DNA from 2 places in the Shewanella polaris genome. Region 1 is predicted to be linked to the other one. Evidence: predicted binding sites of a transcription regulator. Region 1 holds the regulator's gene; the other holds the start of a gene.
What was found. The regulator ArgR, encoded in region 1, controls arginine synthesis, uptake and breakdown. The targets are predictions, from matches to a motif close to ANTGAATANNTATTCANT.
Positions count from the first base shown of each region.

Region 2: the regulator ArgR is predicted to act here: its motif matches at 1,863-1,880, upstream of FH971_RS14725 (OadG family transporter subunit).

Region 1 covers NZ_CP041036.1:3,845,207-3,850,710, reverse strand. Annotated here, with positions in the region: gene FH971_RS16720 (ABC transporter permease) at 1-340, shown strand, start outside; gene FH971_RS16715 (ABC transporter ATP-binding protein) at 343-1,374, shown strand; gene FH971_RS16710 (Dyp-type peroxidase) at 1,629-2,567, shown strand; gene argR (transcriptional regulator ArgR) at 2,630-3,100, opposite strand; gene FH971_RS16700 (META domain-containing protein) at 3,267-3,692, opposite strand; gene FH971_RS16695 (hypothetical protein) at 3,815-4,033, shown strand; gene FH971_RS16690 (GNAT family N-acetyltransferase) at 4,037-4,585, shown strand; gene FH971_RS16685 (hypothetical protein) at 4,647-5,006, shown strand; gene FH971_RS16680 (GNAT family N-acetyltransferase) at 5,084-5,504, opposite strand, start outside.
Region 2 covers NZ_CP041036.1:3,394,006-3,399,509, reverse strand. Annotated here, with positions in the region: gene csrA (carbon storage regulator CsrA) at 10-207, shown strand; tRNA gene FH971_RS14755 (tRNA-Ser) at 723-814, shown strand; tRNA gene FH971_RS14750 (tRNA-Arg) at 837-913, shown strand; tRNA gene FH971_RS14745 (tRNA-Arg) at 941-1,017, shown strand; tRNA gene FH971_RS14740 (tRNA-Arg) at 1,044-1,120, shown strand; tRNA gene FH971_RS14735 (tRNA-Ser) at 1,129-1,220, shown strand; tRNA gene FH971_RS14730 (tRNA-Arg) at 1,300-1,376, shown strand; gene FH971_RS14725 (OadG family transporter subunit) at 2,012-2,260, shown strand; gene oadA (sodium-extruding oxaloacetate decarboxylase subunit alpha) at 2,274-4,046, shown strand; gene FH971_RS14715 (sodium ion-translocating decarboxylase subunit beta) at 4,056-5,186, shown strand.

The DNA.
Region 1 (5,504 bases):
TGGCAGTTTAGAAAACAGTTATAAACGTATTTCGCCTTCTTTAGACATGGCTTGTATTACGCTAGGGCGAACACCTAATCAACTATTATGGCGAGTGCATTTACCTTTATTGCGTAAGGGGATTTTTGCTGGCGCATTGTTGGTATTTATCGAAAGTATGAAAGAATTACCCGCTGCATTATTATTGCGTCCCATAGGATTTGAAAACTTAGCCACTTATGTTTTTCAGTTTGTATCAGATGAAAGGCTTGAACATGGCGCATTGGCCGCTATTGTGATTGTGTTGGTTGGGCTTGTTCCCCTGATTTATCTAAATCGCTCATTAGAGCAACAAGGCTAATTATGTCAACGTTAACTATTGAAAATGTCTGCAGTGATTATCAAGGCCAAGTTGTATTGCGCCATTTAAATCTTATATTAGAACAGGGTGAAATCGTTGCACTATTGGGTCCTAGTGGTTGTGGTAAAACAACGCTATTGCGTGCGATAGCAGGCTTACAAGCCATTAGTGAAGGTTGTATTAGGATCAATGGTCAAGTTTTGAGTGGTGATGGTGTGTTCGTTGCGAGTGAGCAGCGTGGTGTAGGCATGATTTTTCAAGACTATGCTCTATTTCCCCATTTAACTGTGGCTGAAAATATATTATTTGGCGTTAACGAACTCAATCGTGCGGAGCGGTTAACTCGATTAGAAGAAATGCTTGAGCTGGTTAAATTAACGGGATTGTCATCTCGTTATCCTCATGAATTATCTGGCGGGCAACAACAGCGAGTATCGATTGCGCGTGCATTAGCTTATCAACCGAAATTATTATTACTCGACGAGCCTTTTTCTAATATTGATGCACAAGTTCGTAACGATATGATGTTGGAAATTCGTGCCATATTGAAGCAACGTAATGTGAGTGCGGTGTTTGTTACCCACAGTAAAGACGAAGCATTTGTGTTTGCCGATAAACTGGCTTTGTTTAAAAAAGGCGCCATTATACAGCATGGTAAAGCCGAAACCCTATACTCTGCGCCGACAGATCGCTATGTAGCCGACTTTTTAGGTTCGGGAAATTATTTACCGATTACGGTCACTTCCAATTATCAAGTACAGTATTCTTTAGGATACCTAAACAGTACAGAAGTGTTGTCTCTGCCTATTGGTAGCCAAGGACATTTATTACTGCGACCACAGCAAATTGAATTACATTCCAATATCGAGGGTAATGGTTGTATTGTCCAAAGGCATTTTCTTGGCACTGTATGTCATTATCAAGTTCAAATTGGCGATGATGTTTTGGATATAAACAGTCAATCAACAATATTAATGCCTGGTCAACGGGTGAATGTTGTTATTGCCGCGCATCCTCTGGTGATTTTTAATTAACGCTCAACAGTCTGTATCATTTAATCTCTATTTGATGAATGTGACTGATGATCAATCTCTTATCTAAACTTATTTAAGTAAAATGTGACTTACAAATAAGCTAAATGTGAATACACTTAAAGAAATTTACATTTGATTAAGATAAGCTACTGATTAATGAAATTGATCAGAGGTGCTATTCGTTTTTTAATAGCATCCAGTATTAAGTTATCACCATTTAGGCCGACAGAAAGTATTAAGGTGGATAAGTAAATATGGGTAACCAAGTTATGCCTCGTGAACAGTTAGGGATTTGCGCAGAAGGGAATTTACACAGTGTGTATTTGATGTTTAATGCCAACGATGGTGTTGAAGAGCAATTACGTCCATCTATTGCTAATGTGGCACAATACATTTACGAACTCACAGATCAATATACCGACAGTGCATTTAATGGCTTTGTGGGTATTGGGGCTAATTTTTGGGATACCTTTTATCCAGACGCTCGTCCTGCATTATTAAAACCTTTTCCTGCTATGAATGAAGGTAATCGTGATGCACCTGCAATGGAATATGATTTGTTTGTTCATATCCGTTGTGATCGTTATGATATTTTGCATCTTGTTGCCAATGAAATTAACCAGATGTTTGAAGATTTGGTTGAATTAGTAGATGAAGAGCGCGGTTTTCGATTTATGGACAGCCGTGATTTAATGGGTTTTGTTGATGGTACAGAAAACCCTAAAGGACGCCATCGTCAACAGGTTGCACTTGTCGGTGATGAAGACGAAAAGTTTGTTTCAGGTAGTTATGTTCATGTACAAAAATATCTGCATAACTTAAGTAAATGGCATCGTTTACCTGTAAAAAAACAAGAAGATATATATGGCCGTACCAAAGCTGATGATATTGAGTACGAATCAGAAGATAAGCCGTTAACCAGTCATACTAAACGAGTCAATTTAAAGGATCCGCAAGGAAACTCATTAGAGATTTTACGTCAAAGTATGCCTTATGGTTCAACGAGAGAACAAGGGTTGGTATTTATTTCTGTCTGCCGCACCCCTGAACATTTTGAAAAAATGCTTCGGAGTATGGTACATGGCGATAGCGATGGAAATCATGACCATTTAATGTTGTTTACTAAAGCATTGACTGGGTCATCATTCTTTGTGCCATCGCTGGATTTTTTAATTCAATTCGATGATGCCTAAACGCTAATTTTAGATAATAAAAAAGCAATGCCATGGCATTGCTTTTTTATTGGAATGGTTTTTTATTCACTATAATTGAATAAAGATCTAACTGTTTCTAATGTATCATCGATAGTTTTTATACTTGCAGGGCAAATGAAAATAGTATCATCGCCTGCAATAGTACCTAATATCCCTTCAGGCTTGCCTATTGAATCAAGCAAACGTGCAATTAACTGCGCTGCACCAGGGCTGGTTCTGACCACTATCATGGCTTGATTATGATCAACATCCAGTACTAAGTTTTTAACGGGGCTACCTGCAGTAGGGACTCCTAGCTCGGCAGGAAGACAATACACCATTTCTTGCTTAGCATTTCGAGTTCGCACAGCACCAAACTTGCTGAGCATGCGAGATACTTTAGATTGATTAATATTACCGAATCCTTCGGCTTGAAGCGCAATAACAATCTCGCTTTGGCTTCCAAAACGTTCCTCTTTGAGAATCGCTTTAAAAGTTCGCACGAGCTCATCCTGATTTCTTGTCGCTGGCATAGTGATAATTCAACTTATAGTTATTATTCAAAAAACTAGCACATTTTGAATAGATTGACTTATTAAGTCAAGAAAGAATCAAAATAGTTGAATAAAAATTCATTTTTATAGTGGAAATTTAAGCTGACACTTATAGCCAATCCGATGATTTATTTAAACGATGGATTTAAGATAAGGGTAACGATTGCTTTGTTAGTACCAATAACGTATCACCCTTTTTTGATAATAAATTGAGTTTTCCTTTTGAAAAATCAATTTGCTGCACTAATGATATCGCCTTCATCAGATCAGCTTCTTGAGTCATTAAGCTATCGACACAAGCTTTCATGGTTGAATCTGACGGAGCCAGTTGCAGTAAGTTACCTTGCTGAGCGTAATGACCAGAAAATTGATTACAACTATTATTACCTGTTAGCTGACCATTTGGGGCAAACACTAAATTTGCTGGGCTATTATTAATGGTTGGAGTATCGAGGACAACGTCTACATGCCAACGACCCATTAATTGTTCATTAGAGACAACTTGTGGTTGGCTTTGGCAAGCACTAAGGCCTAAAAATATTACAGTGGCGCCGAGAATATGCTTTATCATGCTGAGAGGGGTCCAAAAACGAAAACATTGCGGTTATTCTACTACTTGAACAGTAATAAAAGAGTAAATAAATGTAATGTTTTGGATGAATTAACATTATTTAACCTATTAAAGAGTCTCAAATGATCAAAATAGTCAAAGTATTGCATTTTGTTGGGGTAATCATGTTGTTGCTGGGCGTAGGACTATACTGGCAAAGTGATCTTGCTCAACAAGTCAGCGGCATGTTGGTTATCGCTTTACTTATTGGTGTGGGCACATTAATTATGTCTCCGTTACCTGTTGCGCTAGTGATAGAATGGGCTAAGAATCAATCTCCCAATTCAGAGTCAAAGGAATAATCATTGTCATTTATTATCCGTAAGGCGTTATTAACCGATGTTGCTGCCATAGTGCAGTTAGAGCGTGCTCATGTTGATGATGAGTTGTTAGACTCTAATAGCCAACTACATGCTCATTCGCTGAGAAAAGGTGAGGTTATTCAGTTAATTAATCAACATTGGTTTCTTGTCGCAGAAGAACAAGGGCATATTGTTGGTTATGTGATGGCTGCAAAATGGTCATTTTTTTCCGCACAACCTTTATACCGCCATATTATTCAAAAAATTAAGTTTGCCGATTTAAATGGTCAAGCAATATCAACAACTAACTCTTGTCAATATGGCCCCGTTTGGATTCAAGAGTCGAAGCGTGGTCAAGGTATTTTCGCGGCGTTAGTGAGTGAATTAAAACGGCAAGTACGTGATACTTTTCCATTTATGGTGACCTATGTCGCCGCCGACAACGCTCGTTCATTGGCTGCGCATAAACAAAAAGCGGCAATGACAGAGATTGATCAATTTAGCTTTGAGCAACGTGATTATTACTTACTTGCGACGAGTAATATTGCTTGATTAGCAACATAGGCTAAGCAGTTAAAATGAGTTTACATCAACATGGTTACTTATTAATAATATGACGAACATTGATTTTGAAACACTTTTTGCACCATACCTAAGCTTAAGACTTTCGGCGTTTGACAACGTGAAGTTAATTGCTGCAGTACTGTCTGATGCTGGGGAACCGTATCAATGTATTGAAGCGCACTTTCAAGATGCGGTTAATTCTCAAGTGCAACATTCTGGGTATTTTGTTCGTTGGAAAGAGATGTGGATATTTTGTGGCATAACCAATGATTATAATGCTGCAATAACATTGGCTTCCCAAATAGAGCTGATTAACACGGCCTCAATCATTGTTAAAGATGTGCCGATTATGACCATGCAGCAAGTGTCGTTTATGTGTATTGAAACGGCCCATTTCGATCACTGCTAATTGACTTACAAGTGCTGTCTTGATGTAAGTTTAAGTTGATTTAAGATTAGACTGAATTAGGTTTATTTGAATTGGACTTATTCTGACTTAAGCCCATTGATGTCATTTAGCTCACTAAGTTGCATCAATATTAATGGTCGCTGTTCACTGTGATACCGGTGATATAATTGAGTTATTTCTGCTGGCAATGTGGATAATTCACTTGGCTCTCTTACTATAAATTGCTGTTGTTGATATAAACTTATTAACCACGGATGGGCAAATAAGAAACAATCTTTAACGATTAATTTTGGTGCGATAAATTTTAATAGTTGAGTTGATACTTGCTGGCCACGATAGTCAGGATGGACTAACAATCCACTTATTAATTGATATTGGCCTACAGGTTTAACTCTTATTGCGGCAATGATTATTTGCTGGCTCAATTCTGTGTCATTCGTGAGTGTTGGTTGAACATGATGGATGACAGCAACAGATTCTTTTTGGGCCAATCGAGCA
Region 2 (5,504 bases), 450 kb from region 1:
AGCAATAGAATGCTAATTTTGACTCGTCGTGTAGGCGAAACATTAATGATTGGTGATGAAGTCACCGTTACTGTTCTAGGTGTAAAAGGTAATCAGGTACGTATCGGTGTTAACGCGCCTAAGGAAGTTTCTGTTCATCGTGAAGAGATCTACCAACGTATTCAATCTGAGAAGTCTGGAACACCTTCTGAAGATGGTAATTTCTAATATTCGGCAGATTGTGTCGTCGATATAATTAAAGTCAGCATTTGCTGACTTTTTTGTTTGTTCAATACCACTTTTATGTATTAATAAATGTGAAATTTCAGTGATTAACAGGTTTTTTACCAGCCTAGCATTCAAATTATTTTGATTATTCTCGATTCAAGGCTTATGTCGCATTATTTGACTTTTTATATGCATTAGTACAATACAATCAATACAAACCCAGCCATTATTTATTAATGTTTGTGGAATAGGGATTTTGTAAAAACAACATGGTAAGTTCAATAATGCCCTGAAAGATGCAATTTAGTAAAAAGGTAAACTTGCCACAATCACGAGTGACTTAATGAAGCTGATATTGTTGGTGATGATGTGAATAGTTATAAAAAGTAATGCAGTTTTCATGACTATTTGAGGCTATTATCTCCAATGTGCTTAAAAACACTCCAAATGAAGTTAGGTTTCCTAAAAAGGGTTTGACTTATTTTCGTCAAACAGTAATATGTGCGCCAAGAAACGGAGAGGTGGCCGAGTGGCCGAAGGCGCTCCCCTGCTAAGGGAGTATGGGCTTTAAATCCCATCGAGGGTTCGAATCCCTCCTTCTCCGCCATTTCTTACAATAGATATACGATGCGGATGTAGCTCAGCTGGATAGAGTACCTGGCTACGAACCAGGCGGTCGGAGGTTCGACTCCTCCCATCCGCACCATTATCTATTAAAGTGTTAAATATGAATGCGCGTGTAGCTCAGCTGGATAGAGTACCTGGCTACGAACCAGGCGGTCGGAGGTTCGACTCCTCCCACGCGCACCATTCATATTTCACTCAACCCAATTTATGCGCGTGTAGCTCAGCTGGATAGAGTACCTGGCTACGAACCAGGCGGTCGGAGGTTCGACTCCTCCCACGCGCACCATTTATTGCGGAGAGGTGGCCGAGTGGCCGAAGGCGCTCCCCTGCTAAGGGAGTATGGGCTTTAAATCCCATCGAGGGTTCGAATCCCTCCTTCTCCGCCATTCATTCATATGTAATGTTGGTATTTTTTTATCGTACTAACTATAGCAATGCCTTTGAATGATATGTTGTACCGATTTTGCGCGTGTAGCTCAGCTGGATAGAGTACCTGGCTACGAACCAGGCGGTCGGAGGTTCGACTCCTCCCACGCGCACCATAATAAAAAAGCCCTGCATTTATGCAGGGCTTTTTTTATGTTAATTTGTCCCGTCCTGAGATAAGTTGACACTTACCCCCTCAAATTATCTTCATCATTAGATGCTTCTTAGTCATATCGTTGTGGATCTGACTTAGCCGCCTTTTGTTATTACATCTTTATTCATTGTGTTTGTTTGATTGAGAATATTTATGTATATGTTTGCGTCTGTTTAGCGGTAAGTGATGTTGTTTCATGCTTATTGATGATGAATTTATTATTTAGCTATTAGAAAATGCTACTTAGTTATGGGATCTTCATTTTATCGGCTTTATTTTTACTGATTGTATAGTTGCACTGTCTTTGTGCATGTCACTTGGTAAGACCAATTTACAAAAAGATAGCATTATTGTGGTATATTGTTTATATTTTGTGACAAGATTTTGAGCTGATGTCCCGCAAGTGGGGGGATTCAGCTCATAAAAACCTGAATTAAATAAAGCTTGAGTTGAATATTTATGCTTGCTGAATTAGCGCTTGTTTAATAGGTAAGTCAAATAGGTGTGGTGAATTGATAAATATTAATTCTTGCACCGATTTAGCGCGCCTAAACCAACTTATCTTAATTTAACTGTTTGACAAAAAAGTGAGGACACATGACATCAATATCTGAGCAGTTATCCGATGCGCTGGGCATTATGATAATGGGCATGGGCTTAGTGTTTATCTTTTTAAGTATGTTGATCATCGGTATTGGTATTGTTGCTAAGCTTTTCCCTGCGCCTATAGCGGCAGCTACAGCTGCGCCTGCAACTGCAATACCCAGAGCACCGGCACAGGTAGCTTTAAATCCTAAGCTAGTTGCCGCAATCACCTCTGCGATACATCAATACCGCGCGAAATAAATTTGGAGTCATTATGAGCAAGCCATTAGCACTAACCGATGTCGTCCTGCGTGACGCACACCAATCAATACTGGCAACACGTTTACGCCTCGACGATATGCTACCTATCGCGCCGTTATTAGACAAAGTGGGGTTTTGGTCACTTGAGTCATGGGGGGGAGCAACGTTTGACTCTTGTATTCGTTATCTTGGTGAGGATCCTTGGGACCGCATTCGTGAACTAAAAAAAGTCATGCCTAATACACCGCAGCAAATGTTACTGCGAGGGCAAAATTTATTAGGCTATCGTCATTATGCAGACGATGTTGTTACACGATTCGTTGAACGTGCTCACACCAATGGCGTAGATGTATTCCGTATTTTTGATGCAATGAATGATGTACGTAACCTTGAAACCGCAGTTAAAGCAGTTAAAAACGTTGGCGGACATGCGCAAGGGACGATTTCGTTCACTACTAGCCCTATTCATACGATTGATACTTGGGTCGACATGGCAAAGCGTTTAGAAGACATGGGCGCCGATTCATTATGTATTAAAGATATGGCGGGTTTACTTAAACCGATGCAAGCCTATGAGTTAATCAGTCGCCTAAAATCACAAACTGATTTAATGGTATCGATGCATTGTCATGCGACAACGGGTTTAAGCACTGCTACATACCAAAAAGCCATTGAAGCTGGGGTTGATGTGCTTGACACTGCAATATCTTCAATGAGCCAAACCTATGGGCACAGTGCCACAGAAACCTTAGTGGCAATGGTTGAGGATACTGACAGAGCAACCGGCTACGATATGGTGCTGTTAGAAGAGATAGCCGCTTACTTTCGTGAAGTACGTAAAAAGTATGTCCGTTTCGAAGGTGCACTAAAAGGCATCGATTCACGCATTTTGCGTGCTCAAGTACCTGGCGGCATGTTAACTAACATGGAAAACCAATTAAAAGAGCAGGGTGCAGCAGACAAAATGGATGCCGTGCTTGAAGAGATCCCTCGGGTGCGTGAAGATCTTGGCTTCTTACCTTTAGTTACACCTACCTCGCAAATTGTTGGTTCACAGTCAGTGATCAACGTGCTGATGGGTGAACGTTACAAGTCGATGACTAAAGAGACCGAAGGCGTTCTAAAAGGCGAATATGGTGCTACGCCAGCGCCAGTTAACGCCGAGTTGCAAGCCAGAGTGCTAAAGGGTGAACAGCCTATTACCTGTCGTCCAGCAGATTTGATTGCACCAGAACTTGATAAGTTACGTGTAGAACTTACAAAAACAGCTAAAGAGCAGGGCTTTAGCCTAGCAGCTGAATCAGATGATGATGTGATGACTTACGCGTTGTTCAATCAAATTGGTCTTAAATTTCTTAAAAATCGTGGCAACCCGGATGCGTTTGAGCCTGTCCCAAGTGCAGATGATTTACAAGTGAAAGCCGATAAAGGTCCACAAACGTATACCGTTGACGTAGAGGGGCAACATTTTGTCGTCGAAGTGAGCGAAGGTGGCGAAATAGGGCATATCGCGCCAGTCTCAGCTGCACCAGTTGCCATGGCTCCTGTGGCTTCAGCGCCTGTTGGCGAAGTTAAATGCACTATGGCTGCACCGTTATCGGGAAATATTTTCAAAGTGTTAGTTAATAATGGTCAAGCGGTTAAAACTGGTGAAGTGATCATTATCTTGGAAGCGATGAAAATGGAAACCGAAATTCGTGCTCAAGAAGATGGTGTTGTAACTCAGTTAGCGGTTAAGCAGGGTGACAGTGTAACTGTAGGTTCAACATTGTTATCACTAGCATAAGAGGTCGAAATGGAAGGATTACTGGCTTTTTGGGCTGAAACGGGTGTGGCTAACTTTACTGGTGGCCAACTGCTGATGATGGCTGTTGGTTGTTTATTGTTATTTCTAGCGATAATTAAAGGTTTTGAGCCGTTATTATTATTACCTATTGGGTTTGGTGCCATATTAGCTAACATTCCTAATGCAGGTTTCACCGATGAAGGTGGTTTGCTGTATTACGCTTATCATGTCGGCATTGAAACTGGGGTGTTCCCATTGCTCATCTTCATGGGGGTCGGTGCATTAACTGATTTTGGGGCGCTAATTGCTAACCCTAAAACACTTTTGTTAGGGGCTGCGGCACAATTTGGTATTTTCTCTACCTTAATTGGTGCTATAGCGCTGAATCTTGTACCTGGATTTGAGTTTAGTATGCAAGATGCTGCTGCTATTGCCATCATTGGCGGTGCAGATGGTCCAACTGCAATTTTCTTAGCCTCTAAGTTGGCGCCAGAGTTACTAGGCGCGATTGCCGTTGCTGCATATTCATATATGGCGCTAGTGCCATTAATTCAGCCGCCGATAATGAAACTGCTCACCACTAAAGCTGAACGCGAAATTAAAATGGAACAATTGCGTGAAGTCAGTAAGAAAGAGAAAATTATCTTTCCACTGATGGTACTTGGCTTAACCATTTTGTTTTTACCCGCAGCAACACCATTAATTGGTATGTTCTGTTTAGGTAATTTAATGCGTGAATCAGGTGTGGTTGATCGTTTATCGAAAACGGCGCAAAACGAGTTAATCAACATAGTGACTATCTTTTTAGGTCTTGCTGTTGGATCTAAGTTATCCGCCGATCAATTTCTGCGTATCGAAACCTTGGGTATTTTAATCCTTGGCGCGGTTGCATTTAGTATTGGTACTGCTTCAGGGGTATTGATGGCCAAATTAATGAGTAAGCTCTCCGGTGGGAAAATTAACCCACTTATCGGTGCAGCAGGTGTTTCTGCAGTGCCAATGGCTGCTCGAGTGGTGAATAAGGTAGGTTTAGAGGCTAATAACCAAAACTTCTTACTCATGCATGCAATGGGACCAAACGTTGCTGGTGTGCTGGGTAGTGCGGTTGCAGCTGGTGTGTTGTTGGCTGTTTTAGGTTAATCGTTAACGATTAAGTTTAAAAGCCAATGCAATTGCATTGGCTTTTTTGTTTTTATTCCATAAGTAAAGTAGATATACCTGTTTAATTTATGTTGGTGTACTTAATTTTTAATACTGAGCGGTTGTGACGTTATAGTTGTGAAAGAATTATTGACCCTTATTAGAATTAGTCTTTATCTAATGGCTGTCAAAGATAAATAATAAAACCTGTATACATTACAAGTTATATTGATATGGGAAATAGCATCGGGGGTTACTGTTGAACTTGGCTGCTAACCTTTAAATCAAAAACAAAAAATCGATTACGTTATTAAAATG